DNA from 4 places in the Paenibacillus sp. FSL M7-0896 genome. Region 1 is predicted to be linked to each of the others. Evidence: predicted binding sites of a transcription regulator. Region 1 holds the regulator's gene; each other region holds the start of a gene.
The links. The regulator Rex, encoded in region 1, represses fermentation and respiration genes when NADH is low (regulators of the CRP and FNR family bind a similar motif). The targets are predictions, from matches to a motif close to TTGTGAAATATTTCACAA.
Positions count from the first base shown of each region.

Region 2: the regulator Rex is predicted to act here: its motif matches at 1,922-1,939, upstream of MKY12_RS11475 (DUF1641 domain-containing protein).
Region 3: the regulator Rex is predicted to act here: its motif matches at 1,808-1,825, upstream of MKY12_RS29570 (formate/nitrite transporter family protein).
Region 4: the regulator Rex is predicted to act here: its motif matches at 2,032-2,049, upstream of pflB (formate C-acetyltransferase).

Region 1 is NZ_CP150250.1:4,425,344-4,428,551, forward strand. It holds gene MKY12_RS19090 (amidohydrolase) at 1-1,243, opposite strand, end outside; gene MKY12_RS19095 (redox-sensing transcriptional repressor Rex) at 1,233-1,883, opposite strand; gene dinG (ATP-dependent DNA helicase DinG) at 2,033-3,208, opposite strand, start outside.
Region 2 is NZ_CP150250.1:2,749,982-2,753,189, forward strand. It holds gene MKY12_RS11465 (hypothetical protein) at 396-1,004, shown strand; gene MKY12_RS11470 (nitroreductase family protein) at 1,077-1,694, opposite strand; gene MKY12_RS11475 (DUF1641 domain-containing protein) at 2,018-2,455, shown strand; gene MKY12_RS11480 (NAD(P)/FAD-dependent oxidoreductase) at 2,487-3,208, shown strand, end outside.
Region 3 is NZ_CP150250.1:6,825,442-6,828,649, forward strand. It holds gene MKY12_RS29565 (MFS transporter) at 1-306, opposite strand, end outside; gene MKY12_RS29570 (formate/nitrite transporter family protein) at 880-1,707, opposite strand; gene MKY12_RS29575 (YncE family protein) at 2,130-3,208, shown strand, end outside.
Region 4 is NZ_CP150250.1:4,674,715-4,677,922, reverse strand. It holds gene adhE (bifunctional acetaldehyde-CoA/alcohol dehydrogenase) at 1-1,876, shown strand, start outside; gene pflB (formate C-acetyltransferase) at 2,138-3,208, shown strand, end outside.

The DNA of each region.
Region 1 (3,208 bases):
CAAGTGTCAGGCATTGTCCATGCTTCACAACCTGCTGGCCGTTCACCCATACATGCTCCACATCCTTGGCACTTGCCGAATATACGGCATGGGAGAGCAGATCGGTATGCGGCAGCAGATGAGGCTGGTCAATATCAAGTGCGATGAAGTCGGCCTTCATTCCTGCTGCAAGCCGGCCCACCCCGCTTAGGAAAATAGACTGCGCCCCATACTCCGTAGCCATCAGAAGCGCCTCAGGAGCCGGTACCGCTGTAGGATCACCGCTTACGCCCTTGTGGATCAGAGCCACCAGCCGCATCTCTTCGAACATATCCAGATTGTTGTTGCTCGCCGCACCGTCTGTCCCCAGAGAGACCTTAACCCCGGCTCTCAGCAGCTCAGGAACACGGGCTACCCCGCTGGCCAGCTTCAGGTTACTGCCGGGGTTATGCGACACGCCAACGTTATGGCGGGCCAGGATACCGATCTCTTCATCGTTCAGATGAACCCCGTGGGCAATGAGCGAAGGACGGGTGAACATCCCGAGCTTCTCCAGATGCGCGACCGGACGCAGGCCGTAGTCGGCCACGTTCTGTTCCACTTCATGGCGCGTCTCGGACATATGGGTGTGCATTGGCAAGTCCAGATCATGGGCAGCCTGCACAAACTTCATGAAAAACTCTGGAGGACAGGTGTACGGGGCGTGCGGTGAGAGCATGGTCGTAATTCTGCCGTCAGCCTTGCCGTGCCAGTTACGGGCAAAAGCAATCGCCTCAGCAAGCTTCGCTTGCTGTACCTCTTCCGGGCACAGCCCAATTACGCCGCGCATCAGCACAGCACGAATACCGGACTGCTCCGTTACTTCCGCTACCCGGTCCATATGATCATACATATCGAGGAAGGTGGTTGTGCCGCCCTTCAGCATCTCCAGCACGGACAACGAGGTTCCCCAATATACATCATCACCAGTGAATTTCTCTTCCATCGGCCACATCTTCTCCTGCAGCCAAGTCTGAAGCACCATATCGTCACCGTACCCGCGCAGCAGTGACATTGCAGTATGACCATGGGTATTTACCAGACCAGGCATGAACAGCAGACGGCTGCCGTCTACGACCTGTGCGCCATCCTCCACTACCGGCTCAGCTTCACCTATGTAAGTAATCAAATCATTCTCCAGGGTCATGTACCCGCTCAGTACCGGCTTGTCACTGCCCGGAACCAGGAAGTGCCCATTCTTGATTATCGTGATCTTACTGCTCATCTTCAGCCTCATCCTTTCCATCATGCAAATAATAGGCCAAGCTCTGCAGATCTGTGGTGAAATCTGCGGCATGAATCCGGATATTGGCAGGCGTCTTGAGAATAACCGGTGCGAAGTTCAGAATCGCTTCGATACCGGAATCCACAAGAATATCAGCTACGTTCTGGGCTTCGCTGTCAGGCACGGTAATAATCCCGATCCGGATGCCCTGCGAGCGGATGGTACTGCTTAGCTCCTCCATCGGCTGCACAACCAGCGAGTTGATCTGCTGGCCCACCTTCGGCGGGTAGGCATCGAAGATGGCAGTAATCTTCATCGTATCCTTCAAGTAAGCGTTGTAGTTAGACAAGGCATGACCGAGGTTACCGGCTCCAACCAGTGCAACATTAATTTGCTGGTCAAGCTTCAGGATATGGCGGATCTTCTCAATCAGATAAGATACATCATAGCCGATGCCTTTTCTGCCAAAATCACCAAAATAAGCCAAATCCTTACGGATCTGGGCGGGATTTAGGTCAAGCTTCTGGCCCAGCTCCTGAGAAGAGACTGTGGAGATTTCACGTTTTTGGAGATCGTTCAGGAAACGCAGGTACACTGGGAGCCTGCGCACGACGGCCTCCGATATTTTATCCGATTTCATGTATTCTCCTCCTTAAAAGTTTTGTTAGCCTACACTTCATTCCGTACAATTATAGCAACCGTGCCCCGCCGCCTGCCGGAGTGGCAGGACAGGCGGGAACGGATCTTCAGGATAATCATGACTTATTAATAATAGCAATAGCAGATGAATTAGGAAACCCCGCCGTCATCCAGCCATTCGGCAATTCTCGGGACCATCTGCTCGGTGAGCATATGCTCCATCTTGGGACCGGGGAGCGAGTACAGAAAGTACTTTCCGTAATGCGATTCAATCACTCTGGTATCGTACACAATTACGATGCCCCGGTCCTGCGCCGTGCGGACCAGCCGCCCGAAGCCCTGCTTGAAGCGGATGACAGCCTGCGGCACGGACAGCTTCATGAACGGATTCTTCTTCTGTGCCTGAAGCAGCTCTGACTTCGCTTCTGCCAGCGGGTGATTCGGCGGCTGGAACGGCAGTCTGACAATCGCCAGGCAGGTCAATGCTTCTCCAGGGATATCCACCCCTTCCCAGAAGCTGCTGGTACCCAGCAAGACCGAAGCCGGGCTGTCCTGGAAGCGGCGGATCAGCTTGCTCCGGCTGCCGCCTTCCACACCTTGTCCGAGTACCGCGATATCCTGTGAGGCAAGTGCCTCCTTCAGCGGTTCATACACCTGGCGCAGCATCTTGTAGGAGGTGAACAGCACCAGCATCCGCCCCCGTGTTGTTACAGCTGTCTCGGCAAGGGAGTGCACGAGGGTGTCCACGAAGCGGGCATCCCCAATACTCCCCTTGACGCTCGGGAAGTCCCGGGGAATGACCAGGAGAGCCTGCTCACGATACTTGAATGGCGACGGAAGCAGTGTTGTCATCAGACGCCGCTGCTCTGCAGCCTCGCCAAGACCCAGGTTATCAATCATGAACTGGAAGGATTTATCCACGGATAAGGTGGCCGAGGTCAGGATAATGCTCTTCTTCTTATCGAAGAACAGCTCCCTGAGCTGGGTGCTGACATCTACAGGAACAGCATACATTTGCAGTGACTTGCCCTTATAATTACCGCTTCCCTCCAGCCAATACACGATATTCTCATCGTTCAGACTCATGAAGAAGCGGATCTGCTCTCTAATGGATGCCAGATCCTTGAATAACCCGCCGATATCGGTCACAAGACTGTCTGAGGAGGATTGGCTGTCCGTGTCACGCATCTCACTGAGCATTTTGTCGCCCTTGCGGATGATATCGCTCAGACTGAGGTTCAGTGTATTCTCAAGGGCAGCCAGCTCCTCCCAATCCTTCGGCTTCTTGCCCGGCTGCAGGCGTGCCACCAGCTGACCTGCTTCACC
Region 2 (3,208 bases), 1.7 Mb from region 1:
GCTTTAAGAAGCTCATACCGTTTCGTGCAGGGACTCACTTCAGACGGGAATGCCAGGATCAAAGATATAGTCTCAGTCACAAGGAGGAGCGCTGCTTAAGATTAGCTGCCGGAGATTCTGTCCTGGCTTACGTTCTTCCTGCAGTGTCTGTTTCCTTGAGCTGATACCTGAATTATACCGTCCGTGCGGGGAATAGTAAAAAGCCGAAATTTTTAAATTTGCACTCCCAGTTTGGAAAAAGGTATTGTAAGCGCTGTTATTCTGCGTTTTCCTTAGAATCTGCCGAATTCAAATCCCGCTGCCTTTGCTGTATAATGAAAAGGATGGTTTCAATGCTGCGTAGACTCCGGCAGCTTTGCCTGGAGGGAAAGGAAACGGAAATGAGCTTGTATGCAATGAAGCTTGAGGAACTCGGCAGCGGGCTGCTGAAGTCCTTTTTGGAGGATAATTATATATGTGCGGGCTATCCCGGTACGGGTGATCTGGAGAAGCATAGCAGAGAAGAGATCAGCAGCAAGTTAGCTGCCGCTGCTTACGACGGGCATGAGCTGGAGAGTGCAACGAATACCCTGGATACCTTCGTCAATGCGATGAAGGATGGGGATTACGTGCTGATCGCCGATGAAGAATGGGTGTATCTCGGGGACCTTGGTGATTACTTCTATGATACCCGGCACAGCGGCGCAGAGGATAGTACAGCCCACCGGCGCGGTGTCACCTGGCTGAAGAGTCTGCCCCTCGCTGCGGTTAATCCGGCTGTAACAGGGCTGCTTGCCTCTGACAGCAGAATAACTGCCTATTCAGGAGTGCTGCCCGCAGCCCGAATCGATCTGTGGCTGGGGAATCAGGCAGGGGATGGCGGGAATGCCGCCGGTGCCTGTCCGGTTCAGGTGGATGAAGCTACAGTAGCGCAGGCGCTGGCTGTCCTGAAGGCAGCCTTGAACAGCACGGATGTAGAGCGGCAGGAGCGTGCGGCTGTGGCGATTTTGCAGTATGCGCGGTGAGTATGGATTGAGAATACGGCAGGATGATATAGACAAGGGTCTTTCGGCATAGTAGCCGAAAGACCCTTTTTATTAGATGAATTCAACAAACTCATTAACCGGCTTGCGGTAGCCGCGCGGTCTGATCTTATGCTGGTTGTCCTTGCCGATTGTAATCAGCATCACCGGAACCATATGGTCGCCGAGACCGAGGGTAGCCTTCACAGCCTCCGGATCAAAGCCGATCATCGGGCAGGTATCCCAGCCCTTATCCTTGGCAATCAGCATGAACTGCATCGCTGACAGAGAAGCATTGCGGATCGCTTCATCCCGCTGGAAAGTATCGTTCCCGGTATAAGCATCGTTGATAGATTGAATGGTTTGCTCGTATGCATCCTCGCTCATCGCTCCCAGAAGCTTAAGCCCGCTATAGATTTCAGGAGCCTGCAGATAGGCATTCTTGTCACCCAGCACCACAATAACAGCCGATGCGGTGTGGATCTTGTATTGACCATACGCGTCCTTGCGGATGGCTTCCTTTACGTTGTCATCGCTGATCACCTTATAATGGGTGTGTTGAAGATTATAAGCCGAGGGAGCCAGGCGGGCCAGGGAGAACATCTCTTCGAGCTCACTCTGCGGAATGGTAACACCTTCCACGAAATTATTAGCCGATCTGCGGGACTGCACCAATTCGGAAAAAGTACTCATAAGTCATTACCTCCATCTAATATGTATGCTGCTTAGTAATAATCAATTGCTGATATTAATTAATGAACTTACATTTAGTTACTTGCTTAAGATATCACGACTCTTTGTATACGTCAATGAGGAAAAACATAATAATTTGTAAATTTAACCTGATTAAACGACTGAGTTCGATAAAACCGATGAGGAAGTGATAATAATCACAAAAATAGGTTGCAAAGGCAAAAAGATTGTGACAATAATAACAAATAGAGTGTTATAATAGTCACATAGTTTCACCTGGATGTCATTGTGCAAGAATACGATTTGTAAAAGGAGACTTCGATATGTCAGAAACCGTTACCCAAACCCTGCCTGAACAAGAAATACCAGAAGCAGCTCTTCCCAGAGAGGATGTGCTGAAAGAGCTTTTGAAGCCGGAGGTGCAGCAATCTCTGATTCTTTTGGTAGAGCAGCTGCCGCAGATCACACAAATGGTCAGTGTATTGTCCAAATCACTAGATTTTGTGCAGTCAGTTGCCACGGATGAAGTACTTAAGAATGATACAGTTGGTGCGATCAAGGAAATGGCGGGTCCTGTGGTGGGCACTGCCAAGAATCTGGCGGCTACTGTCATTGAAGCGAAGGACCGCGCGGATGCAAGCAGCGAAACAGTCAGCCTGTTCGGCATGATGAAGATGATCAAGGACCCGCAGGTACAGAAGGCTCTCCGGTTCATGAATGCCTATCTGCAGGTCAGCGGTGAACGTCAATCGGGTAAATAAGCCCGTAATACTTAATGATGGAGGAATTATCATGTCAAAACATATAGTGATTCTAGGTGCAGGCTACGGCGGTCTGCTCAGTGCCTTAACCGTTCGTAAATATATGAGCAAAGCGGAAGCCAAAATTACGGTCGTCAATCAGTATCCGACACATCAGATTATTACGGAATTGCACCGGCTTGCAGCTGGCAGTGCGTCTGAACAGGCGGTTGCCATGCCGCTGGCGAAGCTGTTCGCCGGTAAAGATATTGATCTGAAAATCGCCAAGGTCAATTCGTTCTCCCCGGAGAACAAGCAGGTTATTCTCTCGGACGGCGTCATGCTGACCTATGATGCTCTCGTTGTCGGTCTGGGCAGCACCACCGCATACTTTGGTATTCCGGGACTTGAAGAATACAGCATGGTGCTGAAATCAGCAGCAGATGCGCTGCGGATCCGCCGTCATATTGAAGACCGGATTCGTGACTACTCCAAAACCCGCAACGCAGCAGATGCAACAATTCTGATCGGCGGCGGCGGACTGACTGGCGTAGAGCTAGTAGGCGAAATTGCCGATATTCTGCCTAAGCTGACGAAGCAATATGGAGTGAATCCTGCTGAGATCAAGCTTCTGCTCGTTGAAGCGGGTCCGAAGATTCTCCCTGTCCTGCCGGATCATCTGATTGAGCGCGCTACAGCCAGCCTGGAGAAGCGCGGGGTGCAATTCCTGACGGGACTTCCGGTAACGAAGGTGGCCGATAATAAGATTGATCT
Region 3 (3,208 bases), 2.4 Mb from region 1:
GAATACGCTCCAGCTTCCGCTCGCCCACGGGAGGGCAAACAGCGTCAAGGCATTCATCGCCAAGGCGCCGACAATCAGGCGGTTCACTCCTACCTTATGATACAACGAACCGCCCAGCAGCTGACCGGCAATCCCGCCAAGTGACTGCACCAGCAGCACGATTCCCGCGTCTTTCATACTGCGTCCCAGTTCATCGAATACATACATTGTAACTAGCGGCCACATCAGCGCACTGCCGGTAGCATTAATCAGACTGGCAATCAAGAATACTTTAATTTCCTTCGGATAGGCCTGCATGAATCTCATATCTTGTCTGTCATCCCCTGTAACATAGCTGTCATTAATCCATCCAGTATCATCCCAAAACAGGGGGCAGAGCAAGCATTCGCGTTAATGCTTTATCGCGGGAAACCAGGGAATTATTTAGTTGAAAATCAATCCCGTCTTCCCGCCGCCAGCGATATTTATATTCTATAACCCGCTCTTTCACACGTAAACAAAAATACCTTGCCGGCACTGATTCGTTCCCCGGAAGCCGGGGTAATGATCCATATGAAACACTCCCTATTTTATTCACCGTGAGATCCGATTTCGTTCCCCCGAATCGGATTGCACGGTGAATTTTGTTTTGTCCGGAGGATGATCCTGCTGCACCTATACCAAACAAGTAGAAACGGCTTTGCCGTCCTTTTACAGGACGGTACCGTTTCAGCGAGAAAGATAAGGATAATTATAACGCGAAGCATATAAATTCTTATCTTTATACAAAAACACTCCCTGTCTCTACGAATCCCTTGAAGCAGGGTGCCGAGAAGCAGGAAGTGCTAGGCCAAGCTATGTTACAGTCCGGCGATGTGATTCACACCGGGCCCATAAGGATTAAGCGTGTTTCTTCAAGCCCGCAGCAGGCACGCCTGCGGCTGGGCTCACAGCACCCGGCTCCTTGCGCAGATAGGCCATCCAGTACGCAGCAGCCACGAAGATCGCGCCGCCCGTCAGATTGCCCAGCCAGACCGGAACGAAGTTGGCCGCATACTGGCCCCAGGTGAAATGTCCTTCGAAGATCGCAGCAGGGATAAGGAACATGTTAGCTACAACGTGCTGGAAGCCGATGGCCACAAACGCCATGGTCGGGAACCAGATACCGAGGATTTTGCCGCTGAAATTGTCTGCCCCGTACGACAGCCATACCGCCAGCGCTACGAGCCAGTTACAGCCGATCCCGGAGATAAAAGCCTGCAGGAACGTAGCATCGATCTTATGCTCCGCCATACTTACCAGCTTTTCCAGATACACGCCATCTGATGTAAGGCCAACGATGTGACCGAAGAAATAAGCGACGAACAAGGCACCTGCCAGATTGCTGAGTGTGATCAGCACCAGGTTCTTCACCACTTCCCAGAACGAAATCTTCTTCGCAATGAACGCCAGCGGCACCGCCATCATATTGCCTGTCAGCAGTTCCCCTCCGGCAAGCAGCACCAGAATGAGTCCAACCGGGAACACCGCAGCCCCGATGAAGTTAGCAATGGACCCCCACTCGGCAGGCGCACCTGCAATGACACGAATATCCAGCAAAAATCCGAGCGCGATAAACGCTCCTCCCAGAAAACCGAGAATGAGTACAGTGCTGAGCGGATTATGCGCCTTCTTCACTCCGTTCTCTACCGTGACTTCAGCGATTCCCTGCGGTTTGTTATAAGCCATGATTCCTATCCCCTTCGAATTACTTAAAATTTGTTCCTTTATGCCATTGTAACGTGATCCTAATCACATTTACGTGATAAAAGTCACTATCATAAAAACCACGTGAAAGTTTTCACTGACATGTCAAATTTACCATAAAAGCGGGTGCAGCGGTAGAAGAGAAAACGGATGTCTCCCCTAAAGAGGCAGCTCTTTCCTATGGGCATTCCTCGTGGGAGTCTATTCTTCTTCGTTATTTATGCCCTTTTTTACAATCTGGCAGGACGTTATGCTAGTCGGGCTGGAGAATCCATGCATACCCTACTAGCAGACTTCGGAGATGCGGCATCCGGATTCAATCTGGCGCACCTGCCCATCTGGCCAGCCGGTCCTCAGGGTCCGGGAAGTCCATCCGGTTCAAAACCTGGAAAGGGGATTAATCCATGAATCCAAACAAGGCAGAAGCAAGCAGCAGCAGGAAAGTACCCTCACGCGATCCTTATGTCTATGTGACTTATGAAATTGACTATCAACATGGCTATGTTGCCGTTATTGATCCTGTAGAGGATCGGATCATCAAGCGGATTCAGGTAGGTGCCAACCCTGGCGCTATGGCCATGGACCCCGACGAGAAGAAGCTATTCGTAGCGAATACCCGCATCGGTTCACTCAGCATCATTGATACGGGTAGCCATAGCATTCTCAATACGGTCCCCGTGGGCAATATGAGCTCCACTCCTGCACGTCCCGTTGCCGTCTTGGTTGCTTCGAATGGCAAGAAAGCCTATGTAGCCAATTACGGAAATAAGAACGTTACGATTATTGATTCCCCCACGAATATGGTTTTGAAAAATGTGGATGTCGGCCCAGGCAGGCCTTTCGCCTTGGCGAGCAATGAGAATAGCTCCTATATCTATGTGGCCTGTAAGGTTGCCGATGGAAGAGATTATGTCGCCGCCATATCCATTGAGGATGACAGCGTTCATCCGTACGGGTCCCAATTTCAGCTTACCTTTGACACGGCACACAATCCCCTGGTCGTCCACCCGAATGGACAAACACAAATCGCTCTTGGAACGACCGGTATGCTCTGTTTTTATGCAGGCGAGATAATAGGCGAGCCGAACACCTCAAGTTTGCTGGACAATACAGTATCCGGCGTCTACCTGGACAACAAATTATTGTTTTGCACTATGGAAAATAATAGAGGCTTTCTGAAACTATTTAATGACCTGGAAGTTGATTGGATGGGAACCGTATATGGCAATGCTCTTCCAGATGTCACCAGTTATAAAGGCCAGGATAAAATCAGGCTTTCGCGTAGGCAAGTGTATATTGGTGTCACGATTCAACCTACCACCTTACCGACGGGCGGTCTGCAAATCTTCAACACTACACGCGCCCAGACCCGGTTCGTTCCGCTTGCTTCTGTCGGCGATCTGGCGTTCTTCTCCGACACCAAAGCTTATGTGGGAGAATCCAGAGCGATTCGCCCAATTGATCTGACAACCGCAACCGCAAC
Region 4 (3,208 bases), 250 kb from region 1:
GACTTTTGATAATGGTATGATCTGTGCTTCCGAGCAGGCAGTTATCATTGAAGAAGCCATCTTCGATCAAGTGAAAAAGAAAATGATTGCAAACGGCTGTTACTTTGTGAACAAAGAAGAAGCAGCTAAGCTGACCAGTGGCGCAATGAACGTAGAGAAATGCGCAGTTAACCCGGCTATCGTTGGCCAATCCGCTGTGAAGATCGCTGAAATGTGCGGCATTCAGGTTCCTGCCGGAACGAAGATCCTGGTAGCTGAGCTTGAAGGTGTAGGTACTAAATATCCATTGTCCGCTGAGAAGCTGAGCCCGGTTCTGGCTTGCTACAAAGTGAAGAATGCTGACCAGGGTATCGAACGCGCAGCTCAAATCGTTGAATTTGGCGGCATGGGCCACAGCTCGGCTATCCATTCCAACAACGAAGAAGTAATCATGAAGTTCTCCAACCGTCTGCAGACCGGACGTATTCTCGTCAACTCGCCATCGACTCACGGCGCAATCGGCGACATTTACAACACTAATATCCCTTCATTGACACTGGGCTGCGGATCTTACGGACGCAACTCGGTATCGCAGAACGTCACTGCAATCAATCTGATCAACGTGAAAAGGGTGAATCGTCGTACCGTGAATATGCAATGGTTTAAAGTACCTGACAAGATTTACTTCGAAAAGGGAGCCACTCAGTACCTGGCCAAAATGCCTGATATCACACGCGTTGCTATCATCACTGACCCTGTAATGGTTAAACTGGGATATGTTGAAAGAGTTGAGCACTATCTGCGTCAGCGCCAGACTCCTGTAGCGATCGAAGTGTTCTCGGAAGTTGAACCGGATCCATCGACTACTACTGTAGAAAAAGGTACAGCTATGATGAACAGATTCCAGCCGGACTGCATCATCGCACTCGGCGGTGGTTCCCCAATGGATGCTGCCAAGGGCATGTGGCTGTTCTACGAACATCCGGATGCAGACTTCAACGGCCTGAAACAGAAGTTCATGGATATCCGCAAACGGGTATACAAATTCCCTAAGCTCGGCAACAAAGCGAAATTCGTTGCCATTCCAACCACTTCGGGTACAGGTTCTGAAGTAACATCGTTCGCAGTTATCACAGACAAGACAACAGGCAATAATACCAAGTATCCGCTCGCTGACTATGAGCTGACTCCAGACGTAGCAATTATTGACCCTGAGTTTGTCTACAGCTTGCCTAAGACTGCAGTTGCCGATACAGGAATGGACGTATTGACACATGCTATCGAAGCTTATGTATCTGTAATGGCCAGTGACTATACCGATGGTCTGGCAATCAAAGCCATCCAACTGGTGTTCCAGTGGCTGGAGAAATCCGCACTGCAAGGTGACAAGCTGGCCCGTGAGAAAATGCACAATGCTTCGACGCTTGCCGGTATGGCCTTTGCCAACGCATTCCTGGGGATTAACCACAGCTTGGCACACAAATGGGGCGGACAGTATCACACCGCACACGGCCGTACCAATGCGATCCTGATGCCGCATGTTATCCGTTACAATGCCAAGAAACCTACGAAGTTCGCTTCGTTCCCTAAATATTCGCACTTTGTAGCTGACGAACGGTACGCAGAAATCGCCCGTATTCTGGGATTGCCTGCACGCACTACCGAAGAAGGCGTAACGAGCCTGATCAATGCAATCCGCGACATGAACAAAAAACTTGGTATCGAAGAATCCTTCTCGGCTCTTGGTTTCGATCCTAAGGACTTCGAATCCCGTGTTGACTATCTGGCTGACCGTGCATTTGAAGACCAATGTACTACTGCCAATCCTAAAATGCCGCTGGTATCCGAGCTTGCTGATGTATACCGCAACGCATTCTACGGCAAATTCGATAACTAATTAACGGTTGCCTGGCAAAGAATAAGGTTAAAGGTTAATATGGGACTGGATGGAAGTGACAAATATCACCGAAAGAGTGATATTTGTCACAGTCCTTTTTCAGAAAATAAACTAAAATGTTTATATAGACAACGATCCCCGTTATGAAGATGTGATTGTGAATTTTATAACAACTATTAGCCTCGGGATCACGAGACACGGGATTAACCTTCAAGCCCGCGATCTCTACAAATATAATAAATATAAATGGAGGGATTTAGCATGTCGGTGATTGAAAAAGAAGTATTAGAAGCAAAATCGGGTTGGAGAAATTTCACAAAAGGTGTCTGGGCCAAGAAAGTTGACGTTAACAACTTTATTGCAAAGAACATCAAGCCTTATGAAGGAACTGAAGATTTCCTGGTTGGACCTACCAGCAATACAACTGAACTGTGGAAGATTATCTCCCAGCTGAGCAAGGAAGAAAGAGAAAGAGGCGGCGTATGGGACGTTTCCCTCGATACTGTCTCCACCATCACTTCCCACGCTCCTGGCTACATTGACAAGGATAAGGAACAGATTGTCGGCGTTCAGACTGACGCGCCTTTCAGACGTTCCATTCAGCCGTTCGGCGGTATCAAGATGATGATCGATGCTACTAAGGCTTATGGCTTCGAGCTTCCGCAGAATATCGTTGACATGTTCACGAACATCCGCAAAACGCATAATCAAGGCGTATTTGATGCATATACACCAGATATGAGAGCTGTGCGTAAATCCGGCGTAATCACAGGCCTTCCTGATGCTTATGGCCGCGGACGTATCATCGGCGACTATCGCCGTATTGCTCTGTATGGTATTGATTTCCTGATTAAAGACAAGAAGCAGCAACTGGCTGAGCTTGAAGTTGACTCCATGACAGAAGATGTTATCCGTCTGCGTGAAGAGCTGTCCGAGCAAATGCGTGCTCTTGGCGAACTGAAACAAATGGCTGCAGCTCATGGTATGGACATCTCCAAACCGGCTACGAACTTCAAAGAAGCTACACAATGGGTATACTTCGGTTATCTGGCAGCTGTTAAAGAACAGAATGGTGCGGCAATGTCCCTTGGACGCGTATCTTCCTTCCTTGATATCTATGTTCAACGCGACGTTGAAGAAGGTACTCTGACTGAAGAGCAAGCTCAAGAAATCGTTGACCATTTCGTAATGAAGCTGCGTATCGTGAAATTCCTGCGTACGCCTGACTATAACGACCTGTTCTCCGGCGACCCAACTTGGGTTACAGAATCCATCGGTGGTATGGCTGAAGACGGCACAACCCGCGTAACCAAGAACAGCTTCCGCTTCCTG